DNA from 2 places in the Brochothrix sp. genome. Region 1 is predicted to be linked to the other one. Evidence: predicted binding sites of a transcription regulator. Region 1 holds the regulator's gene; the other holds the start of a gene.
What was found. Region 1 encodes LexA, which represses DNA repair genes until DNA is damaged. Its sites were predicted from a motif close to CGAACATATGTTCG; they were not measured.
Positions count from the first base shown of each region.

Region 2: a site for LexA is predicted at 5,216-5,229, ahead of uvrB (excinuclease ABC subunit UvrB). Genes of this name have one in related genera too.

Region 1 is NZ_JAFYUW010000125.1:6,139-22,211, reverse strand. It holds gene IKV95_RS08585 (choloylglycine hydrolase family protein) at 1-706, shown strand, start outside; gene yneA (cell division suppressor protein YneA) at 798-1,130, opposite strand; gene lexA (transcriptional repressor LexA) at 1,279-1,881, shown strand; gene IKV95_RS08570 (cysteine hydrolase family protein) at 2,085-2,585, shown strand; gene IKV95_RS08565 (uroporphyrinogen-III synthase) at 2,616-3,326, opposite strand; gene hemB (porphobilinogen synthase) at 3,342-4,316, opposite strand; gene hemC (hydroxymethylbilane synthase) at 4,343-5,269, opposite strand; gene hemA (glutamyl-tRNA reductase) at 5,257-6,549, opposite strand; gene hemE (uroporphyrinogen decarboxylase) at 6,568-7,617, opposite strand; gene rny (ribonuclease Y) at 8,245-9,807, opposite strand; gene recA (recombinase RecA) at 10,123-11,175, opposite strand; gene IKV95_RS08530 (competence/damage-inducible protein A) at 11,310-12,566, opposite strand; gene pgsA (CDP-diacylglycerol--glycerol-3-phosphate 3-phosphatidyltransferase) at 12,740-13,321, opposite strand; gene IKV95_RS08520 (helix-turn-helix domain-containing protein) at 13,420-14,292, opposite strand; gene yfmH (EF-P 5-aminopentanol modification-associated protein YfmH) at 14,938-16,073, opposite strand, start outside.
Region 2 is NZ_JAFYUW010000055.1:231-7,971, forward strand. It holds gene IKV95_RS03755 (hypothetical protein) at 1-15, shown strand, start outside; gene uvrA (excinuclease ABC subunit UvrA) at 310-3,177, opposite strand; gene uvrB (excinuclease ABC subunit UvrB) at 3,195-5,156, opposite strand; gene IKV95_RS03770 (DUF2198 family protein) at 5,343-5,585, opposite strand; gene IKV95_RS03775 (HD domain-containing protein) at 5,582-6,226, opposite strand; partial or broken gene IKV95_RS03780 (heavy metal translocating P-type ATPase) at 6,359-7,741, opposite strand, start outside.

The DNA of each region.
Region 1 (16,073 bases):
AACACTCGCAATTTCTCCTGATAAAGTTATCCCCTACATATTATCGCAAGCAACAACGGTCGAAGATGTCAAAACACAGTTACTAGAATCTATTACACTTATTAATGATACCAACCCCATTATCAGTAAATTGCCACCTCTACATTTTATCTTTTCTGATAAAACAGGAGCAACAATTATTGTTGAACCGATGCCCAATGGTTTAAATATCATTGAAGATTCTATCGGGGTGATGACGAATAGTCCTGACTATTCTTGGCACGAAACAAATTTACGCAACTACATCACAGTGACACCTCACCAACATGAACCGATTACTCTGGCAAATAAAGAACTGTCAGCTTTCAGTCAAGGATCAGGTACATTTGGTTTACCAGGTGACTATACCCCTCCTGCTCGTTTTGTGAGAGTGGCTTACTTAAGAAACTTTTCTAAACAACCCGAAAATGAAATCGAAGCCGTCAGTTTATCTCATCATATTCTAGAATCAGTTAGTATTCCTAATGGAGTGGTGATTGATCCACAAGGTGAACCTGACTACACATGTTACAGTAGCTACATGTGCGCCGAATCATTAAGTTTTTATTTTGCTGTTTATAGCAACCAACGACTTCAAAAAATAACATTGAACGATGAACTTATCGCTTCAACCGAATATAAGGAATTTAAGGTACAGACTGAAGAGGATATCAACTGTCTTAACTAAGGGGTTTTATACAAAAACGCTACAACTAACATCGTGTTAATTGTAGCGTTTTTATTTATTCAATTTAGTTTAATGCATTAACTTCAAAAGGCTAATCATTATTTGCATACATGATTTCATCAGCAGACTGTTGTTTTTTTACAGGAATGTAAATTTTAGTGCCCGCTTCCAATTTATTCTCATTAATAAGGTCGTTATTCTCACTCATCCATTGCACCATTGATTGTACTTCTTTAGTTGACGAGGTGTAATTTTCAGCAATTGTCCAAAGGTTATCTGATTCTACAATAGTATATTGTTCGTACTTACTTTCATCTATGCCAGCTGTTTTAAAACCTACTATTAGGAAAAAACAAGCACTAATAAGTGTAAAGATAATTACAAAAGAAAAATTAGTCCAAATACGTGATATTAAAGTTTTCATAAATTAAATCCCCCAGTCGAATGTATGTTCGTATTTATATCATATACCGAACGTTTGTTCTTGTCAACACAAAAACAGAACAAACGTTTGTATTTGTCAACAGCAAATGGTATACTAAAGATACAAAAAACCATACAGAGGTGTAATTATGAAACTTTCTAAACGTCAAAGTGAAATATTTGAATTTTTAAAAGACGAAGTAAAATCAAAAGGTTATCCGCCCTCTGTTCGAGAAATCGGTGAAGCAGTTGGCCTTGCATCAAGTTCTACTGTACACGGTCACCTTGAACGCCTTGAACAAAAAGGGCTAATCAAACGCGATCCTTCTAAACCAAGAGCAATCGAAATAATGGATGATTCACCTAAAGTTGGCACTGTGAATGTGCCATTGGTTGGTAAAGTAACAGCTGGTGTTCCTATTACTGCAATAGAAAATGTTGAAGAATACTTCCCGCTTCCTGAATCAATGCTTGTCAATGATGCCACATTATTCATGCTAAAAGTTGACGGTGAAAGTATGATAAATGCAGGTATTTTGGATGGAGATAAATTAATCGTCCGCCAACAAAATACGGCTTACGATAACGATATTGTTATTGCTATGACAGAGGATGACGAAGCAACTTGTAAACGATTCTTTAAGGAAAGTAACCGTATACGACTTCAACCTGAAAACGATTCGATGGAACCCATCTACTTACCAAATGTATCTATTCTTGGTAAAGTTGTAGGTGTATTTAGAGAAATGTAGCCTTTTCTTTCGCTACATCGGTTAATTATCTTAATACAATAATTAATACAATTAAAAAAAGAGGAATAAGCAGCTTGTTGCTTATTTCTCTTTTTTTGGATACTAAATCATTTTTAAAATACCTATAATCATGAATGACATTGCTAATGCTTTAAAATTATTTATGCTATAATTTCATTATTAAAAAAGAAAGAGGTCCTTTGATGAAGCCTTTAGCTGATGCTCTAATCATTATCGATTTACAGAATGGCGTGTGTTACAACGACACAGAAATTTTCAATCTATCTTCATTAGTTACTCTAATAAATAAACGTATGCTTGATTATACGTCTCAAGGGAAAAACATCATCATTGTTCAACATACTGACGAAGATTTGATTCAAGGACAGTCCCCTTGGGAAGTCATCCCCTCGTTGGACAAGGGAAAAGCGACTCATTATATTCAAAAAACACATGCCAATTCTTTTTATAAGACTAATTTAAAAGAATTGCTTGAACAAGAACATATAAACAGTATCGAAATTTGTGGTGCTCAAACCGAATATTGTGTGGATGCAACTGTAAAAAATGCTCATGCACTGGGTTATTTAATCCAAATGTTAAGAGGTGGCACAACAACTTATTCTAATGCTTTTATGAGTGCAGAAAATACGGTGCGTTTTTATGAAAATATATGGGATAATCGCTTTGCCACTTTTATTTAATTACACCAAAAAGGTATAAAACAATATGTTTTATACCTTTTTTTGGTTTTTGAAATACGAACGAAAACCTTCTATATGATAAGGATGCGCTTCATAAGCAGCATTTAATCCCTTTTCTACAATAACAGCCGTTGTCACTGGTCCAATCGATAATAATGTCAATTGAGACAACAACTGATGTTCTTCAGCAGTTAATAAGTTAATAAAAGCAATAACAGCCGAAGGACTTGTAAACACAACCGTATCATCTGCCTTAAATTGAAACGGTTCTCTTTTTGCTTCAACGACAGTGTAGACACTTGTATGTTCAACCTCACAAACAGTCGCTAACTTCTCTGCTAATTCATTTGTTGCTCGTGCAGATTGCGGTAACCATATCCGATCTGTATCTTTAAGTTGTTGTGCTATAACCTCAAACAATCCACTTGATATAAAATCAGCAGCTTCAATCACAGGTTTAAGACCATAAGATTCTAGTGCCTGCGATGTTGCCGGACCGATTGAAATAGTTTTGAACTGTCTATTGGGTCCACTCTCTAACACCCGATGAACGGTATTTTGGCTCGTAAAAACAACAAAATCAGCAGCCGTTAATGCACGTAATTTTTTTGTGATTTCAGCCTGATTTAGAGGCTCAATTTTAAGAACAGGGAAAAGAACGGCTTCATGACCTGTCTCATTGATCAACTGACACAAAGTTGCTGCTTGATGAGGCATTCGCGTCACAATGATGCGTGCCATGGGCTTCCCTCCTTTTTAAGCTTGATCGATCCAACGACAAACATCTTTCGCATGATACGTCATGATGATATCTGCACCCGCACGTTTCATACCCAAAAGTGTTTCCATTACTATTTTCTCTTCTTCAATCCAACCATTTTGTGCAGCTGCTTTAACCATGGCGTATTCACCACTCACGTTATAAGCGACAATGGGTAAATCATGTGCATTACGAGTATCACGAATAATATCCATATACGCCATTGCTGGTTTTATGATTAGAAAATCCGCCCCTTCAGCGACATCTGATGCTGCTTCACGTTTTGCTTCACGACGATTGGCAGGGTCCATTTGATACGATTTACGATCACCAAACTGAGGTGCACCGTCTGCTGCATCACGAAATGGACCATAATAAGCAGAGGCATATTTCACAGCATACGACATAATGGGAATATTTTCGTATCCCGCTTTATCAAGTGCTTGTCTAATTGCATACACAAAACCATCCATCATATTAGACGGAGCGATAATATCTGCACCTGCCTCAGCTTGTGAAACTGCTGTTTGAGAGAGGATTGCTAACGACTCATCATTTAAAATGGTCTCTCCCTCAATCACACCACAGTGGCCGTGATCTGTGTATTCACATAAACATGTATCTGCAATCACAATCAAGTCAGGATAACGCGTTTTAATGTAACGTGTGGCCTCTTGAATAATACCATGCGTATGAAAAGCACCCGTTCCGATGGCATCTTTTTCTGCGGGAAGTCCAAAAAGGATCACTGATGGTATACCTAAAGCAACAATTTCAGCGAGCTCTTTATCAATAGTATCGAGTGAATATTGAAAAACGCCTGGCATAGAGGATACTTCTGTCATGACATTCTCACCTTCAACTACAAATAGTGGATAGATAAGATCTGCTTTTTCTAATTTATTTTCTCGAACTAATGAGCGCATTGCGGATGTAGTTCGTAAACGACGGTGACGTGAAAATTGAAACATGTGAATTCCTTCTTTCATTTAATTGTTTACTCTTCAATATTAAGATCAGCAATCATCGCTGCTGCACCTTGTTCAAATAATTTTTCTTTTACTGATTGCCCCACTGTTTTGCTCTCTTCGCCTATTACCTGTGAATGAATCACACGTTGTCCATCAACACTTGCTAATAAACTGCGCAATACAATCCCTTGATTTTCTAAAGTGGCGTAACCTCCCACAGGCATATGACAGCTACCTTCCATTTCAGCTAAAAAGGCACGTTCTGTCAAAACAGTCAATGCTGTTTCCGGATCATGAATTGTTGCTAATAGCTCTCGTACATCTTCATCGTCTGAACGACACTCGATAGCTAACGCACCTTGCCCCACTGCAGGCAGACACTCTTCAATCGGCAATGGGTACATTTCTGTTTCATTAAATAAGCCCAACCGTTTTAAGCCAGCTGCAGCTAAAATAATTGCATCATATTGGCCTTCACGTAATTTACGAAGACGTGAATCGACATTACCACGTAATAATTTAATTTCTAAATCAGGACGTAGCGCTAATAATTGTGCCTGACGTCTTAAGCTACTTGTTCCAACAACTGCATTCTCCTTTAACTCCTTTACAGAACGCCCATCTGAACTTACTAATACGTCCCTTGCATCCTCGCGAATAGGGATAGCTCCAATTGTTAATTCTCCTGGCAATTCGGCAGGCATATCTTTCATGCTATGCACAGCAATATCGATATCACTGTTAAGCAAAGCCCATTCTATCTCTTTAATGAAAAGTCCTTTACCGCCAATTTTAGAAAGCGATTCTTCTAATCGAATATCACCTTTTGTGACAATTTCCTTAACCTCAAAAACGACATCTGGATAGTTCGCTTGTAATGCTTTAATAACGTGACCTGTTTGTGTCGTTGCTAACTGTGAACGTCTGGTACCTACGGTAATTACTTTTCGCATAACTCTGCCTCGTTTCTATCATTTGCGGTTTGCAAACCAAAAAGATGTTCAACAAACGCTAATTTATCCAATGCATCCTCTTCAAGTGCCAATTCTTTCGTTTTAATAATAGGCTCTTTGATAATTTGATTAACAATACTTTTCGTTAATTTATGAATCACCTTGAGTTCATGATCGCTTAAATTAGGCAACTTTCTTTCCATATGAGCCATTGCTGTTTCATAGATGGTTAACGTCTTATCACGCAATTCGTGGATGACTGGTGTTGCTTTTAATGTTAAACGCCATTTATGAAAAGATTCTTGTGCCTCAACTACCATTTTACTAACCTCTACCATAGCAGCTTCGCGCTGTTGTTTATTTTGATCAGCTATCCGTTCAATATCATCCATATCATAACGACTAATTTGCGGATGTACATCTAAAATCGGATCCGCATTACGCGGCATACCTAAATCAACAATTGCTAGATAACGTAATTGTTCCTCGAGCAGTTTTTGCGTCAGAATATAATCATCTGAGCGCAACGCACTAAACACGACATCCGCAGAAGCTAATACTTGTTGCAACGCTTCTTTCGGAGCTGCTTTGGTTTTATATTTCATCGCTAAGGAAATTGCATTCTCATATGTTCGATTAACAATCGTAATTTGTTCCATCGGAAAATGTGGTTTTAAATAATCAAGAATTAAAACACTCATTTTCCCTGCTCCAAGAATGACAAGTTCTTTTTTATGCATCATATCCAACTGCTGAGATTCAATAAGTTTTACAGCAACTGTGCTTAATGATACTGAACCTTCACCAATTAATGTTTCTGACTGCGCTTGTTTACCGACTGTAATTGCTCGTTTAAATAACTCGTTTAAGACAACACCTGTTGTGTTTACTTCACGCGCACACTCAAAGCTATCTTTCACTTGACCTAAAATTTGTGTTTCTCCTACAATCATCGATGCTAAACTCGTACTCACTTCAAATAAGTGTGCGATTGCCGCATCATTTTCGAGAAAAATCACCTGTTCGGCAACTTCATCGTAAGTCATATTGAATAACGCTGCTAAATATTTACGGACATAATAGCGGCCGCGACTAATTTCATCCACCACTAAATAAAGCTCCGTGCGGTTACATGTTGATAAAATAACATTTTCAAGCACGCTATTTTGTTGATTTAGCGTTATCATAGCCTGTGCTACTGATTCCTCATCAATATGAAATTTTTCGCGATGGGCAACGGATACTGCTTTAAAATTGATGGTTGCTACAAGTACTTCCATTTTCTATCCCTACCTAATCTATGAGTTCTGACTTTTATATGCCTGCACATGTGCAGTTACTTGTTTAATTACTGCTGGATTAGCTTCTGGGAAAACACCATGACCTAAGTTAAAAATATAGCCTGGTGCGGTTGTGCCGTCTGCTAATACGCGATTTAATTCTTGTTCTAAAACAGGCCATGGCGCTGTCAAATAAGCAGGATCCATATTCCCTTGAATTGCTTTGGTGATGCCTTGTTTACGGGCTGCAGCCATTGACATACGCCAATCCATTCCAATGACATCTAATGGCATTTCATTCCACTCTTGTAACAAGTGCGTGGCATGGACACCGTGCATAATTTTAATAGCTGTACTATCTTCTAATGCTGCAAGTATTTTTTTAATCCCCGGAGCGATATAACGATTGTAATCAATCAAACTCACATCGCCAATCCAAGAATCAAATAATTGTACAGCTGATACGCCAGCTTCTATTTGTGCTTTCAAATAAACAATCACCATGTCAGCTAGTTTATCCATCAGCAAATGCCATTCATCCTCATGTTGATACATAAAACTTTTTGTTTTAAGATGCGTTTTTGAAGGGCCTCCTTCAATTAAATAGCTCGCTAATGTGTAGGGCGCTCCTGAAAAACCAATCAACGGAACCGTGAGCATTTCTGCTGTCAATAACTTGATGGTATCCAACACATAAGGAATATCTCGCTGTGGATCTAAACTGCCAAGCGCGTCAATATCTTGACGTGTTTTGATTGGCGACTTAATAACAGGTCCAATTCCTGTTTCGATTGTGACATCAACACCGATACCGTGTAAAGGTGTCATGATATCTTTATATAAAACAGCCGCATCAACGCCATAGTTATTAACAGGTAATGCTGTCACATAGGCACATAATTCTGGTTGATGCGTAATTTCAAACAACGAGTATTTCGCTTTAATTTCACGGTATTCTGGTTGTGAACGCCCCGCTTGACGCATAAACCACACGGGTACATGATCCGTTACTTCGCCACGTGCTGCTTGTAAAAACGTCTGATTCGTTATTTTAGTTGGTATCGTCATTAAAAATCCTCCTCTTATACACTTCTGCCACTCAATTATAGCAATAATAAAAGCCTTGTCGTACCTTTTTGACTCTTTTGTGAATTATTTCATATTTTCGACACATTCATTAAGTGATTGCTAAAAAAGCATTGACTAAACTCACCTTTCAAACGAATGATACAATGAACACGTTAACTTTAACAAAACAATCAAACAATGACTTTTATCTGCTTACGCTGCACAGATTGATTCAATAGCACTGCGCTTTATTATTGGAGACACCAAAACGCTAAAGCAGTCTTTATGCAAAAAGAAAACTGAGTATAAATTTGCTTTTAAATATACGGCACTAGATTTAAACACTCGTTGAAAGTTTGAACTAAGCAATCTATCTGTTACATACTCGGTTTGATACATTATACAATTAAACAGTTATTAAAATAGGGACTTGAAAGATACAATAACAAAATAAATTTCATAAAATACTTAGTTTTAATTATAAATAATTCACTATTTACCCTAATTTTAAAATCCACACTATTTAACACAGAACCATCTAATCTCAATAGTTTCATATCTTTAGCAGAAGCCGTTTTTATTTAGACAAAAAAAAGAAAGCCATTATAAATGGCTTTCTTTTCACTATTATTTCGCGTATTCAACAGCTCTCGTTTCACGAACAACCGTCACTTTAATGTGACCTGGATAGTTCAATTCACTTTCAATTGATTTACGAATTTCTCGTGCAAGACGAATCGATTCTAAATCATCCACATCATCGGGTTTTACGATGACGCGAATTTCTCGACCAGCTTGAATGGCGAAGGCTTTCTCTACGCCTTTGAAGCTTTCAGGAATTGATTCTAAGCGCTCTAAGCGATGAATATAATTCTCTAACGTTTCACTACGTGCTCCTGGACGAGCTGCTGATAAAGCATCTGCGGCCGCCACAAGGATTGAGATAATTGAAGTAGGTTCCGTATCACCATGATGTGATGCAATCGCGTTGATAACTGTTTCATGTTCTTTATATTTGGTTGCCAATTCGACACCAATTTCAACATGACTACCTTCAATTTCATGATCAATGGCTTTCCCAATATCATGGAAAAGACCTGCACGTTTTGCCAAAGTAACATCTTCGCCTAATTCACCAGCTAAGATACCACTTAAGCGAGCAACCTCGATAGAATGATTTAATACATTTTGTCCATAGCTTGTACGATAACGAAGGCGACCTAATATTTTAATTAAGTCGGGATGAACGGCATGTAAGCCAAGTTCAAATGTCGCTTGTTCACCAAGCTCACGAATGTGTTCATCCACCTCTTTACGAGCCTTGTCGATCATTTCTTCAATACGAGCTGGATGTATACGACCATCCTCTACTAGCTTCTCAAGCGCGATGCGAGCAATCTCACGACGTACCGGATCAAAGCCTGATAAAATAACTGCTTCCGGTGTATCATCAATGATTAAATCAATACCAGTTAGCGTTTCAATTGTACGAATGTTACGACCTTCACGACCAATAATTCGACCCTTCATTTCATCATTTGGCAAGTTAACAACGGATACAGTTGTTTCTGATACAAAATCAGCTGCAGAACGTTGTATTGCTAATGATAAAAGATCTTTGGCTTTTTTATCGGACGTTTCTTTCGCATCATCCTCGCTCTCTTTAATCATAACAGCTATATCATGAGATAATTCTTTTTCAGTTAGAGTTAATATTTCTTCTTTCGCTTGGTCTTTCGTCAAAGCCGAAATGCGTTCAAGTTCAAGTTTCTCATCTGCTACCAATTTTTCTACATGAGCTTTTTTCTGTTCAATTAGTTGTTGTTTCTGAGCAATTTTTTCCTCTTTACTCTCTAGCGATTCCTCTTTATTATCAAGAGTCTCCGCCTTACGATCGAGGATTTCTTCACGTTGTAAAAGTCGGCTCTCTTTAGTTTTCAAATCAAAACGACGTTCACGCAGTTCATTCTCAGTTTCAGTTCGATAGCGTTGGTTTTCTTCTTTTGCTTCTAAAAGAGCTTCTTTTTTAAGACTCTCTGCGTCTTTCAACGCATCCGCTTTAATGTGCTCTGCCGTCGTGCGGCTAGCTTCCATATTTCGTTGATTAGAATCATTCGCTATTTTTCTTCCTACAACAATACCAATGATCGAGAAAAGGAATACGAGGATGATAGTAATTACGTAGGTCATACATTCACCTCCATTCTTATTCAAATTCATGTCATATTGTCGGCTGACTTATTGTACAGCACACTACATTAGTGATTCAATATATAAGATAATATCTCTTAAAGTAAAATTATCTTACAATTTACATTATACCGATAAAATGGCGTTTTGTGAAATAAATAATTTGATTTATATGTAGAAAATCGACTTTTATATGCACATTTTCTAATAATAATTATTATGCTTGTAATAAAACGTATAGAAACGTTGCTACACAAAGGTTTTCGAGCAATAAAAAAAAGATAGACAAATTGTCTATCTTTTCGTTTTTATTTTTTATTTTTCAACATTTTCCGTATCAACAGCCGCTTCTTCGACTACTTCAGCAGATTCTGGTAAGTCATCGCCAATACCATAAGCATTACGAACTTTTCCAGAAATTTCTAAACGAGTGTCAGTATGTTCACGTAAATATTGTTTTGCATTTTCACGACCTTGGCCAATTCGTTCGCCTTCATAAGAATACCATGAACCACTTTTGATAATGATATCTTCTTCAGCTGCCATATCAACCAATTCACCTTCACGTGAAATTCCTTCTCCGTATACAATATCAACTTCTGCAATACGGAAAGGTGGCGCTACTTTATTTTTAACAACTTTAATTCGTGTTTTGTTACCGATAATATCAGTACCTTGTTTTAGTTGTTCAGCACGACGTACTTCTAAACGAACTGACGCATAAAATTTCAATGCACGACCACCTGGTGTAATTTCAGGGTTACCAAACATAACACCAACTTTTTCACGAATTTGGTTAATGAACAGTGCAATTGTTTTCGATTTGTTGATTGAACCTGATAATTTACGTAAAGCTTGTGACATTAAACGCGCTTGAAGACCAACGTGTGAGTCTCCCATTTCGCCTTCAATTTCAGCTTTTGGTACCAAAGCAGCTACTGAATCGACAACAACGATATCAACGGCTCCTGAACGTACTAACGCTTCACATATTTCAAGTGCTTGTTCACCTGTATCAGGTTGAGAAAGTAGTAATTCATCAATATTAACGCCTAATTTTTTAGCATAAGCTGGATCAAGTGCATGCTCTGCATCGATAAACGCCGCTGTTCCGCCTTGTTCTTGAACTTCTGCAATTGCATGTAATGCTACAGTTGTTTTACCTGAACTTTCTGGACCGTATACTTCAACAACACGTCCACGAGGATAACCACCAACACCTAATGCCACATCAAGTGCCAACGAGCCACTTGGAATAGTTTTTATATTGGTATCAGTTTTTTCACCTAATTTCATGATAGAACCTTTACCGAATTGCTTTTCAATTTGTTTTAATGCCTGTTCTAAGGCTGCTTGACGATTATCCAACTTATTTCCTCCTTCGTAACAAAACGAAATTTATTATCTATAGTTATTACTATAAACGTTCTTTAACCTAATTACAAGCAAAAGAACGAACGTATATTCGGTTTTGATGTAAAAAAGCTGCTACTAAAGCATTTCTAATGTGAAGTTTTTGCTGTTTTTTCTTCCAAATACTTGTATAATTGCCAAAAAGCTTCTTTTACTGCTCTTTCACGATTATATTGGCGGTCCCTTGCAAATAAATGATGTTTTGCAGTTGTGGACGTTTCATCGCTAAACCCAATCCAAACACTACCTGAAGGTTCACCGTCATGAGAACCTGGTCCTGCAACACCTGTGAAACTAACACCGATGTTAGCAGCTGTTTGTTGACGAACATTATTCGCCATCGTTTTTGCAGTGGCTTCACTGACGACACCGTTTTCTGTTAATAGCTCTTCAGGCACACCCAACAGGCTTGTTTTTGTATCGGTTGCATAAGTGACCAAACCACCACGTAAAACGCGCGATGCGCCTGGAACAGAGGCTAATGTCGCTTGGAATAAACCGGCTGTTAAACTCTCTGCGGCTGAAACAGTCAAATTTTGTTCCGTCAGCAAACGCACAACTTTTTCTTCAAGGCTTTCACCATCGTAGCCAAAAAAGTAAGCGCCTAAACGACTCAGTACTTTTTCTTCAAGTTCATCGATTAATGGCGTTAATTCAGCTGCATTTTGCGAAGAAGCTGTTATTCTTAACGTTACCTCATGTTTACCTGCATATGTGCCTAGTGTAGGATTTGTTTGTTTTGTAATCAAATCATCCAGCTGATCAGCGAGGCGTGATTCGCCAATACCATAAAAGTGTAAAACACGCGATTCTAGTCGATAATCACCTGCAGCTTTTTCAAGACGGTTTCGCACTTCATTGGTAAACATCGTTTTCATTTCGGTTGGTACCCCAGGCATTAAGATGTATGTGACACCCTCATGTTCCAACATCATTCCTGGTGCAAAGCCAACAACGTTATCGAGTACATCGGCACCTTCAATGACATCGGCCTGCAACAGATTATTAGCTGTCATGGGCCCGTCACCACGGCGTTTAAAGAAATTCAGGATGACCTCTTCAGCCTTGGCGTCACGAACAAGTTCTAATCCAAGAACATCCGCAATCGTTTTTTTTGTTAAATCATCTTGAGTTGGGCCTAATCCACCGGTAATAATAATAAGGTTTGCACGCTTCTGAGCTGTGCGAATAACATCACTGAGTCGTTGTGGGTTATCGCCAACAACCGTATGATAATACATATTATGTCCTGTTAATGCGAGCTCTTCGGAGATGAATTGAGCATTTGTATTAGTAATTTGTCCAAGCAATAGTTCTGTTCCTACAGCGATCATTTCAGCATTCATTTAAACATCCTCTTCCCTTATTTTATATCTATCTACACGCTGTATTATACCATTCACAGGTCATCATTTTAACTTATCAGTCTGTTAGTTAACATAACTTTATTATTCAGTACTTATGAATAATAAAAAACCCCAGATATATAATCTGAGGTCTCAAACGACTAATTGTTTCTTTATTTAAATCCGTCACTAAAGACATGACGGTTTTGATAAAAATAATTAATACCTGATAACACTGTGAAAAAGACACAGACATAAAAGATAATTAAATCGACACGTATACCTGTTGCTGCAAAGGGAAAGTTACTTAACATTAATAGTGGAATAGCTACAAGTTGTGTAAATGTTTTAATTTTACCTAACATATTTGCAGCATTGACCTCTCCACCCTCAGCTAACAAGAGACGTAAGCCAGTGATTGCCAATTCGCGTGAAACAATCAAAACAACTGCCCAAGACGGAATAATATCAGCTCCTACCAAGGCAATAAAAGCCGCCATTACCAATAATTTATCTGCTAATGGATCCGCAAATTTACCAAAATTAGTCACTAGGTTGTGTTTACGAGCTAAATAACCATCTAACCAATCTGTAATTGATGCAACAACAAAAACAATAGTTGCAATTAAATGAGCAACAGTAATTGTAGAGTCTAAGACGGTAAAAGTTCCCCAATTAAACGGAATCAAAAATAGTATTAGAAAGACAGGGATTAATAGGATACGTAAAACCGTAAGTTGATTTGGAATATTCATCATTTTTCTCCTTTAAAAAAGGCGTAAGCTGCCCAATATAATAAAAGTCACTGAGTATTTTCAAGACTTTTATTACAATTTGCAGTTACCCCTCACTTTTATTTTTGTGTAATATTTAATGTGATATTTTGTGTAATAGAATCTGAAGCGAAGGTTAATTTTTCACCGTCGATAGTCACCTCTAGAGCTTGTGAATTTCCGACAGTCACATTGACACTTGTTTGACCCGAGAGCTCAACTTCTTGTTTATTACCCGAAGCAAGTAAGCCTGACTCTAATGATTCTCCTGTTGAAGAAGTAATTGAATTCCAGCTATCACCACTTGTAGCATCTAATACCAATTTAAGTTTGGCGCTCTTTGGAGCTTCGATTTCATAAACATTTGATTCTGAGTCTTTATCCGGTGCCGAAATTTTAACATCTCCAGCATCTTCATCGTCTTCTTTAGAATCACTTGATTCAGATTCTTTACTACTTGACTCCACTTTCGATTCGCCTGATTTGTTAGCTTCATCGATTGAGATACTTGTTGCAGGTGATTTATCTACCACTGTATCCGTTGACGTTTGTCCTTTGTTATATAACATCCACCATAACGCACCCACAATAACTACTACCATCACTGCTAACACAATTTTAAAGCCTTTGCCCAATAAAAAAGCAGGAACTTCACGAGGAGCCTTTTTCGGTTTCTCTCTTGTGGCTGTTGTATCGGTTGCATTAACTTCTGTTTTTATTGAAGGTAGTTCATTGCGATAGGTCGCCATTATTTCATCGCCATCAAGTCCAACGACTTCAGCATATGTACGTATGAAAGCTCGCGTATAAAAATCGCCCGGCAACACACTGAAATTCCCTTGTTCAATAGCTTCTAAATATCTTTTTTGTATTTTTGTTTTTTGTTGAAGTTCGTCTAAAGTCATTTTCTTCTCTTTACGACTTTTCTTTAGCAAATTACCTAATTCGCTCATACTTTTCACCTGCCATCGCCTTGTTATTTTATGAATCAATCACCAAAAACGAGCATTTATTACTAGATTTTTTAAGGCAGTTGCAACTTGCCATCTCCAAAATATTAATGTCTCTGCAGGGATCGTATTCTTGTAGTACTTTTTCATCTTATATTAGTTTGATTTTCTAAAGCATCAATCACTTGAATGATTAATCAGCTTGATTCGCTAAAGTAGAAGCAACAATTACTTGTTATTATTCTAAAAGTAAAAAGAAAGTTACTTTCAGACTGAAGATAAACGCCAATCTAGGTATACATACACCCGCTCAGCATTTCTATTCAGTCTGCCGATTTTGTTAAAAATGAGCACTTTATTTTTCAACAGTACCAACCTTCACTTTTTGCTCGTACTGGCTGATTCATCAATTCAAATCCACACAACACTGTCATTTGGTTGGAAATTTTATTATATATACTACCACCATATTATTAAAATTTCATAAAAATATGAGCATATGCAAGATTACCAAAACAAACGTTCGTGTTTTGGTAAAAATACAGTGTGATTTAAGATAAAAACCTCTAATTTAACATAAAAATGCACTAACATCATTTTAGCACGTCACCTTGCACTTGTCACTTCTAATCAGGTATCGTTTTACAACTATTTTTGTGGCTTAATTTTAAATGCCAAACTTGACGTTTTTGCAAGTATTGTCTCTGCAAGACTAGACAAATTATCCAACGTAATTTCAGCTAAAATTGATAGCACATCATCAGGATTCGCCTCTTTAAAATGATAGTCTGCTAACCATTCACTATAGGCCTCGAAATTATCTGATAAAGTAACTAACGTACCAATCAATTCACGCTTAGCACATGTGAAAACGTGGTCATTTAATATATCTGGGTGATGCGCAGTTTTTAAAAGTTGCTTGAGTGCTGCGACAGCTTCATCACCACCGGTTCCCATCAACAACAAATAACTAAAATTATCCTCATACACAAAATGGCTACTAAATGATTCATCGATAATCCCTTTTGCATAAAGTGTATTATAGTTGCTGGAAAGCGGGCTTAACAAAACATCTGTTAATAGTTGTCGTTCCAACACACTTTTAATATAGGTACGCCCAGTCTCTTTTACAGCAGGCCAACGAACACCTACTGCAAACTTGTCTAGCTGAATCGGCATGCTCATTTGTGCATCATTACCTATTTCTTTAAGAGGGTCACTATGATAGCTTAGTTTACTTGTTGGCATTGTATTAATTTCCCACTGTTTTTCAAGCTGTAACATGCTCTTAAAGAGGTTATCAGCATTAAAATTACCGGTAATCACCCAAAGCATTTCTTCTGGACGATACATTTGCGCATGCGTCTTTTGTACCGTTTCAAGATCGATTTTTGCAACATCTTCTTTTGTACCTGTAATATCAGTTGCAATTAATTGATTTGGAAATAACCCTCCCAGACTCATTTGCATCAATGCGGTGTACACATCATCTTCATACATTTCTTGCTCTTGTAGTATTATCGCCTGTTCATGTGCGACATGTTCTGCTGTCCATTGCGGCTGTAGAACCATTTTCGCTAAACGATTAATTAAAGGTTCAATATCATCTGTCGCCAATACAGTGTAGCTCGTTGACGTTGTTGTTGTAAAAGCATTGATATTTGCGTGTTTTTCAACAAAAAATTTACTGATATCCAGTGTTTCGGATTGGAACATCATATGTTCAATAAAATGAGCTACCCCTGTTAGTGGTGTCTCTAATTCTGTGGTTGAGCCAAATGGCA
Region 2 (7,741 bases), on a different contig from region 1:
GTTGCGAAGACATGAGCTTACAATGACAGTATGGGACGGAAATTGCGCCAGCAATTGAGTACCACCCCTTCAAGCAATTGAGTACCAATCCTTTGCTAACATTCTTGCAAATTCATTTGCTTATGATGTCAATTGAGCATCCTTCTATCCATCGTACATCATTCCTTAACTATTTTTCAGTGTCGCGTTCCAATTATATCCTCAAGGTGAAAAATAGCTAGCTATAAAAATTTACCTACTCCCTAAATGATAGCGCCCAAACAAAAAAACGTGCTGAGAAGCTGCCTTCTCAACACGTTATGATTCAATTTATTTCGCTTTAGCTTTTTTCACTGTGGCACTCACGCGTGCCTTATCACGTTCTAGTACTTCTTTTAAATATTTACCTGTATATGATTCAGGGACTTTACAAATTTCTTCCGGTGTCCCAACTGCGATTACTTGTCCACCGCCAGCTCCACCTTCTGGTCCCAAATCAATGATATTATCGGCTTGTTTAATCACATCAAGATTATGCTCAATCACCAACACTGTATCACCATTATCGACTAAGCGCTGCATCACTGTTAATAAACGCTTGATATCATCAGCATGCAAACCTGTTGTCGGTTCATCTAAGATATAGAATGATTTACCAGCCGAACGTTTATGTAGCTCTGAGGCTAATTTAACACGTTGTGCTTCACCACCCGATAAAGTTGTCGCTGGTTGACCTAGACGAACATAACCTAAACCAACATCAACGATTGTTCTTAACTTACGTTCGATGCGCGGCACATTTTGGAAAAATTCAACGCCTTCTTCAATCGTCATATTCAATATATCACTAATATTTTTACCACGATAATGAATATCGAGCGTCTCACTGTTGTAACGTTTACCGTGACAAACTTCACAAGGGACATACACATCTGGCAAGAAATGCATCTCAATTTTAATAATACCATCGCCACGACAAGCTTCACAGCGACCACCTTTCACATTAAAACTAAAACGACCTTTTTTATAGCCACGTACTTTCGCTTCATTTGTCGCAGTGAATAAATCACGAATGTCATCAAATACACCTGTATACGTCGCTGGGTTCGAACGTGGTGTTCGACCAATAGGCGATTGATTAATATCAATTATTTTCTCAATGTGTTCCATACCTGTGATCTTTTTATGTTTACCAGGTTTAACATTCGCACGATTGACATGTCGCGATAATGCTTTACGCACAATCTCATTCACAATGGTACTTTTACCAGAACCCGAGACACCGGTTACTGTTGTAAAGGTATTTAATGGGACTGTAAAATCAATATTCTTCAAATTGTTTTCTGTTGCCCCAGTTACTTTTAAGAAGTTACCGTTACCTTTACGTCTTTCTGTTGGAACTGTAATAAACTTTTTACCGTTTAAATATTGCCCGGTTAATGACTTGCGGTTCTTCATGACTTTTTCTGGCGTTCCAGCAGCAACAATTTCACCACCATGTTCACCCGCACCAGGGCCAACATCAATTAAATAATCGGCAGCCATCATCGTATCTTCATCATGTTCAACGACAATTAATGTGTTTCCGATGTCACGCATTTCTTTCAATGCATCAATCAAACGCGCGTTATCACGCTGATGTAACCCGATAGAAGGCTCATCTAAGATATAAAGAACACCTGTCAATTTTGAACCGATTTGAGTTGCCAAACGAATACGTTGGGCTTCCCCACCTGATAATGTTCCTGCTGTACGCGCTAAAGTTAAGTACTCCAAACCGACGTTATCAAGAAAACCTAAACGGTTACAAATTTCTTTAACGATGGGTTCTGCTATTTGAGCGTCTTGTGCACCTAAAGTAAGTGCTTCAACCCATTTAACCGAATCAACAATTGCCAATTCACAAATTTCACCAATATGGCGTCCTGCAATTTTAACTGAACGCGCTTTTTCATTAAGACGGTAACCAGAACACGCTTTACACGGTTGTTCTGCCATATAACCCATCATTGTATCACGCACAAAATCAGAATTTGTTTCTTTGTAACGACGCTCAATATTTGTCATCACACCTTCAAACGGAATATCAACATCTTTGGTATTCCCAAAATCGTTGGTGTAATGAAAATGGAATAAGCGCTCACCAGAACCGTTTAATAACAGCTGTTGATCATCCGCACTTAAGTCCGCAAACGGTGTATCCATATCGATATTAAAATCGTGACACGCACTTGCTAACATTTGTGGGTAATATTTTGAACTGATTGGATTCCATGCGACAAACGCACCTTCATTAAGTGTTTTCTGCATATCAGGTATCACTAACTCGATATCCGCTTTTAATGTTCTTCCTAACCCATCACATGTTTCACATGATCCGTATGGTGCATTGAAAGAAAACAGTCTAGGTTCAAGTTCCCCAACGTTAAAACCACAATAAGGACACGCATAATGTTCACTAAAGAGTAGTTCCTCACTCTCAGCGACATCAATGACTGCATAACCATCTGCTAAACGTAAAGCGGCTTCCAATGAATCTGACAAACGTGTTTCGATGCCTTCTTTTACAACAATACGGTCAATAATAATATCAATATTATGTTTTTTATTTTTTTCCAACGTAATCTCATCTGAGACATCATAAAGCTCCCCATCAACACGGACACGAACATAACCTTCTTTTTTGATATCTTGTAAGAGCTTTTTATGTTCACCTTTTTTTCCACGAACAAGCGGTGATAATATTTGAATACGTGAGCGTTCTGGCAAAGCCATAATACGTTCAACCATTTTCTCAATCGTTTGCGCTTTAATTTCGATATTGTGATTTGGACAAATAGGATGGCCGACACGTGCATAAAGCAAACGTAAATAATCATTAATTTCAGTTACTGTCCCGACTGTTGAACGCGGATTATGGCTCGTCGTTTTTTGATCGATTGAAATCGCAGGCGATAAGCCTTCGATTGTATCCACATCAGGTTTATCCATTTGACCTAAAAATTGACGTGCGTATGCCGACAATGATTCAACATAACGACGTTGTCCCTCAGCGTATAGCGTGTCAAATGCTAACGATGATTTACCAGAGCCTGATAGCCCAGTGATCACTACTAATTTATCGCGCGGAATTACCACATCGATATTCTTTAAGTTATTAACGCGTGCGCCTTGCACACTGATTTCATTTTTTCTCACCATTTCGTATGGCCTCCCTACTCTTCTTCATCACTTGTTTTGAGTGCTAATATTTTATCACGAATCGCTGCAGCCGTTTCAAAATCGAGCATACGGGCTGCCTCTTTCATGTCATCTTCTAATTCCGCGATTGTACGTGTATCGATTACTTCTTCAACCTCTTCAACGACATCCGTATTACCCGCAGAAACAACTTCGTGAATCGCTTTCTTAATCGTCGTTGGTGTAATACCATGTTCTTCATTATAAGCTTTTTGAATAATACGACGACGTTCCGTTTCATCCAATGCTTTTTGCATCGAATCAGTAATACGATTCGCATACATTAACACGTGACCGTTGGCATTACGAGCCGCGCGTCCCATCGTTTGAATAAGTGAGCGCTCAGAACGTAAGAAACCTTCCTTATCGGCATCTAAAATGGCAACAAGAGAAACTTCTGGAATATCAATTCCCTCTCTTAACAAGTTAATTCCAACTAACACATCAAACTTACCACGACGTAAATCTTGTAATATTTCTAAACGTTCAATCGTCTTCACCTCTGAATGGAGGTACTGCACTTTAATGCCTAACTCTTTGAGATAATCTGTTAAATCTTCCGACATTCGTTTTGTCAAAGTTGTAATTAATACCCGTTCGTCCACTTCAATCCGCTTATTAATTTCACCAATAAGATCGTCAATTTGACCATCAATTGGACGGATTTCAACTTCGGGATCAAGCAAACCTGTCGGACGAATAATTTGTTCAATAACATCCGGATTTTGTTCCAATTCATAAGGACCTGGTGTTGCTGAAATATAAGTAATTTGATTGACGTGTTCTTCGAATTCTTCCAAGCGTAACGGGCGGTTATCAAGTGCTGATGGTAAACGGAAGCCATAATCGACAAGCATTTGTTTACGCGCTTGATCCCCATTAAACATCCCTCTAATTTGCGGCATTGTCACATGCGATTCATCGATAATAATTTGGAAATCATCTGGAAAGTAATCAATCAATGTATGAGGTGTTGAACCTGGCGGGCGTAATTCAATTTGTCGTGAATAGTTTTCCACTCCTGAACAATAACCAATTTCTTCCAACATTTCTAAATCATAGTTTGTGCGCTGTTCCAAACGTTGCGCTTCAATTAACTTCCCTTCATCACGAAAGTATTTGAGCTGTTCAGCCAACTCAACACGGATATTTTGCATCGCTACTTCCATTTTTTCAGGTGCTGTCACAAAGTGAGTCGCAGGGAAAATCGTTACATGCTCACGGTCAGCGATTATTTCGCCTGTTAAGGCATCCATTTCACGAATTCGTTCGATTTCATCGCCAAAAAATTCAATACGCAAACAACGTTCACTACGTGAAGCTGGGAAAATTTCCACAACATCCCCGCGCACACGAAAACGCCCGCGTTGAAAATCAATGTCGTTACGTTCAAATTGAATGTCGACCAAACGACGCAATAATGTATTGCGTTCAATTTCCATCCCTTCACGTAAAGAAATCAGACGATCAAAATAAGATTTTGGATCACCTAAACCATAGATACAAGATACACTGGCAATAACAATTGTATCGCGACGCTCTAGTAATGAGGCGGTAGCAGAATGTCGCAGTTGATCAATTTCGTCATTCACACTCGAATCTTTTTCAATATAAAGATCTTTTGATGGCACATAGGCTTCTGGTTGAAAAAAATCATAATAACTAACAAAATACTCCACAGCGTTTTCCGGAAAGAACTCCTTGAACTCACTATAAAGTTGCCCTGCTAACGTTTTATTGTGAGCGATGACAAGGGTCGGCTTATTTAAATCTCGAATCACATTCGAGACAGTAAATGTTTTCCCTGTTCCTGTTGCGCCTAACAAAGTTTGCTGTTTAACGCCATTTTTCAGGTTTTTCACTAATTTTTCAATTGCTCGTGGTTGATCACCCGCAGGTTGATACGGTGATTCTAATTTAAATGTCTCGTTACCCATTATTTACGCTCCTTTTAATATATTCATACTCTGATTTTAGCAGAAAAAACACCAAAAAGCGAAAATACGTTCGCTTTTTAAGAAAAAAAAGAATAGCGTTAAAAACGCTATCAGATTTTTTAAAAAGTACGATTACTTTTATTAAAGGTTTTTTAAAGACGACAAGAAAAAGAACAACAATCGTGTTTATTGCTCTTTTCCTTCCTCATTCTTCTTTTTAAAGTAATTCACAATTATTAAACCGACTGTAATAGAAAAAGCATCTACTATGATTATTGCTAGGCTATTTGTATACCCTAAAAAAGCACTCGTCATAATCAGAATAACAGTTAAAACAACTGCCATAATGCGACTATATGTTACTTTTGTTAATACGATAACCATTAACATCGGCAACAATAGTGCCGATAAAAAGACATCTAAACTCATTTGCGTGTCGCTTCTTTCAACAACGCTTGTGTAGTGGTTGCAAGATGACTTGCGCTGGCATCATTTTGTTTTAATACATCTGGCAAGATTTCTTCAATAAAATAAGTAACAGAAGCTAAATGACGGTATTTGATGATTGTTTCCAATGCTTCAGCATAAATTTCAAAGAAAAGCGGTTCACTATTGCCTTGTTGAATTTCAGCATAAGATTCGTAAAGTAAATCAACTTTATCTGCGACAGCTAAAATTTGACCTTCTAACGTTTCATCTTTACCTTCTTTAAAAAAACGTGCAAAATCAGCTTGAAAACGCTCAGGAATTTCTTTGCTAATAAAATTTTGAGTCATACTATGTTCAACATCACTTAACATTTCGCGAAGTTCTACAGATGCATATTTTACAGGTGTTTTAATATCACCAATAAACAATTCTGAATAATCATGATTTAATGATTTCTCATAGAGCGAACGCCAATCAATCGTTTGGCCGGATTGTTCTTCTACAACGCCTAAAAATTGTGCAATTTGAGCCACCTTAAAACTATGTGCTGCCACATTATGTGGTTGATATTTAAATTTACCTGGGCAACGTACGATTAATTCTAAATCGGATAAGCTACCAAAAAAGTGATGAATTCCCATATTTTCACATCCTTCAGTCTTTTCTATTTCTCGTAATCATATCATAAAACAGGTCTTTTTGCCCACTTTAGTCATCGTAAAAAAACCACCTCTTTAAAGGTGGTTTTAATTTATGGTACTTAGCTTAACTTATTACTCTTCAACTTTCTTTCCAACCAACAATTCTTTTTCGGCTTTACTTGGAATTAAAAGCGTGAGACTTATCAACGTTACTAGCACTGTTGCTCCCATATCTGATAAGATAGCAAACCACAATGTGAGCCAGCCTGGAATCGTCAATAATAGCGCGATGATTTTCAATCCTAACGCAATACCAATGTTCCAATGAATGACACGTTGTACTTTGTGTCCAATATCAACAACAAATGGTAAACGTTTTAAATGACTCTGCATTAAGACGACATCTGCAACTTCAATTGCTGAATCGCTCCCTTGACCCATCGCAATCCCAACTTGTGCAGTTGCTAAAGCAGGTGAATCATTGATACCATCACCCACCATGGCCACTAAACGTTTTTCTTTTGCTTCTTTAATATAAGCCACTTTATCTTCTGGTAATAGATTAGCTTTAAACTGATCAAGCCCTGCTTTTTCTGCCATCAATTGCGCACTCTCTGCATTATCTCCTGTGAGCATTGTCACTTGTTTAACACCACTGCGTTTAAGTGCAGCCACTGTTTCTTTTGCTTCCTCACGCAATTGATCACGAATACCGAAAATAGCAAGAATGTCTGTTTTTGTACCCAATATAGCAACGGTCATGCCTTCTTTAAGCATTAAATCATACGCATGTTTTGCATCGATAGACCACGTTGCTTCTTCAAATAAACGATTATTTCCCAAGAAATAACTTGTGTTTTCAGTTGTCATTTCAAGGCCTTTACCCGCGATTGTTCTAACAGAACCATCTGCTAAGGTATTGTTGGCACCCTGTTTTTCGGCTTCTGTAATAAGCGCTAATGCAAGTGGATGATGTGATTCACCTTCCATTTTACGAACAATTTCAAAGACATTAATCGTTGGATCAGCCGGCGCTAACCATGTTGATACCACGCTTAATTCACCTTTAGTCAATGTCCCTGTTTTATCCATTACCACTTCATCTAACTTCGCAAGTTGTTCAAGGAACACGCCGCTTTTAACGAGCACGCCAATTTTTGCACTACGTGTTAAACCAGCCATTAGAGCAATAGGTGATGATAAAACCAGTGCACAAGGACAACCAATAATTAAAATTGCTAACCCTTGGTAGACCCATAGATTCCAATCACCTGTAATTGCACCGGGTACTAACATCACGAGCATCGCTAATACTAAAATGACCGGGGTATAAAAACGAGCGAACTTATCAATCGCCAACTCTAACGGCGTTTGTTGACTTTGAGCTTCTTCTACTAGAGCAAAAATTTTCGCCATCGATGATTCTTTGTATACCTTTGTAATGCTTAATATCAACGTACCATCTTGATTAACTGCGCCACCAAAAACATCGTCGCCCTCCCGTTTCTTAACTGG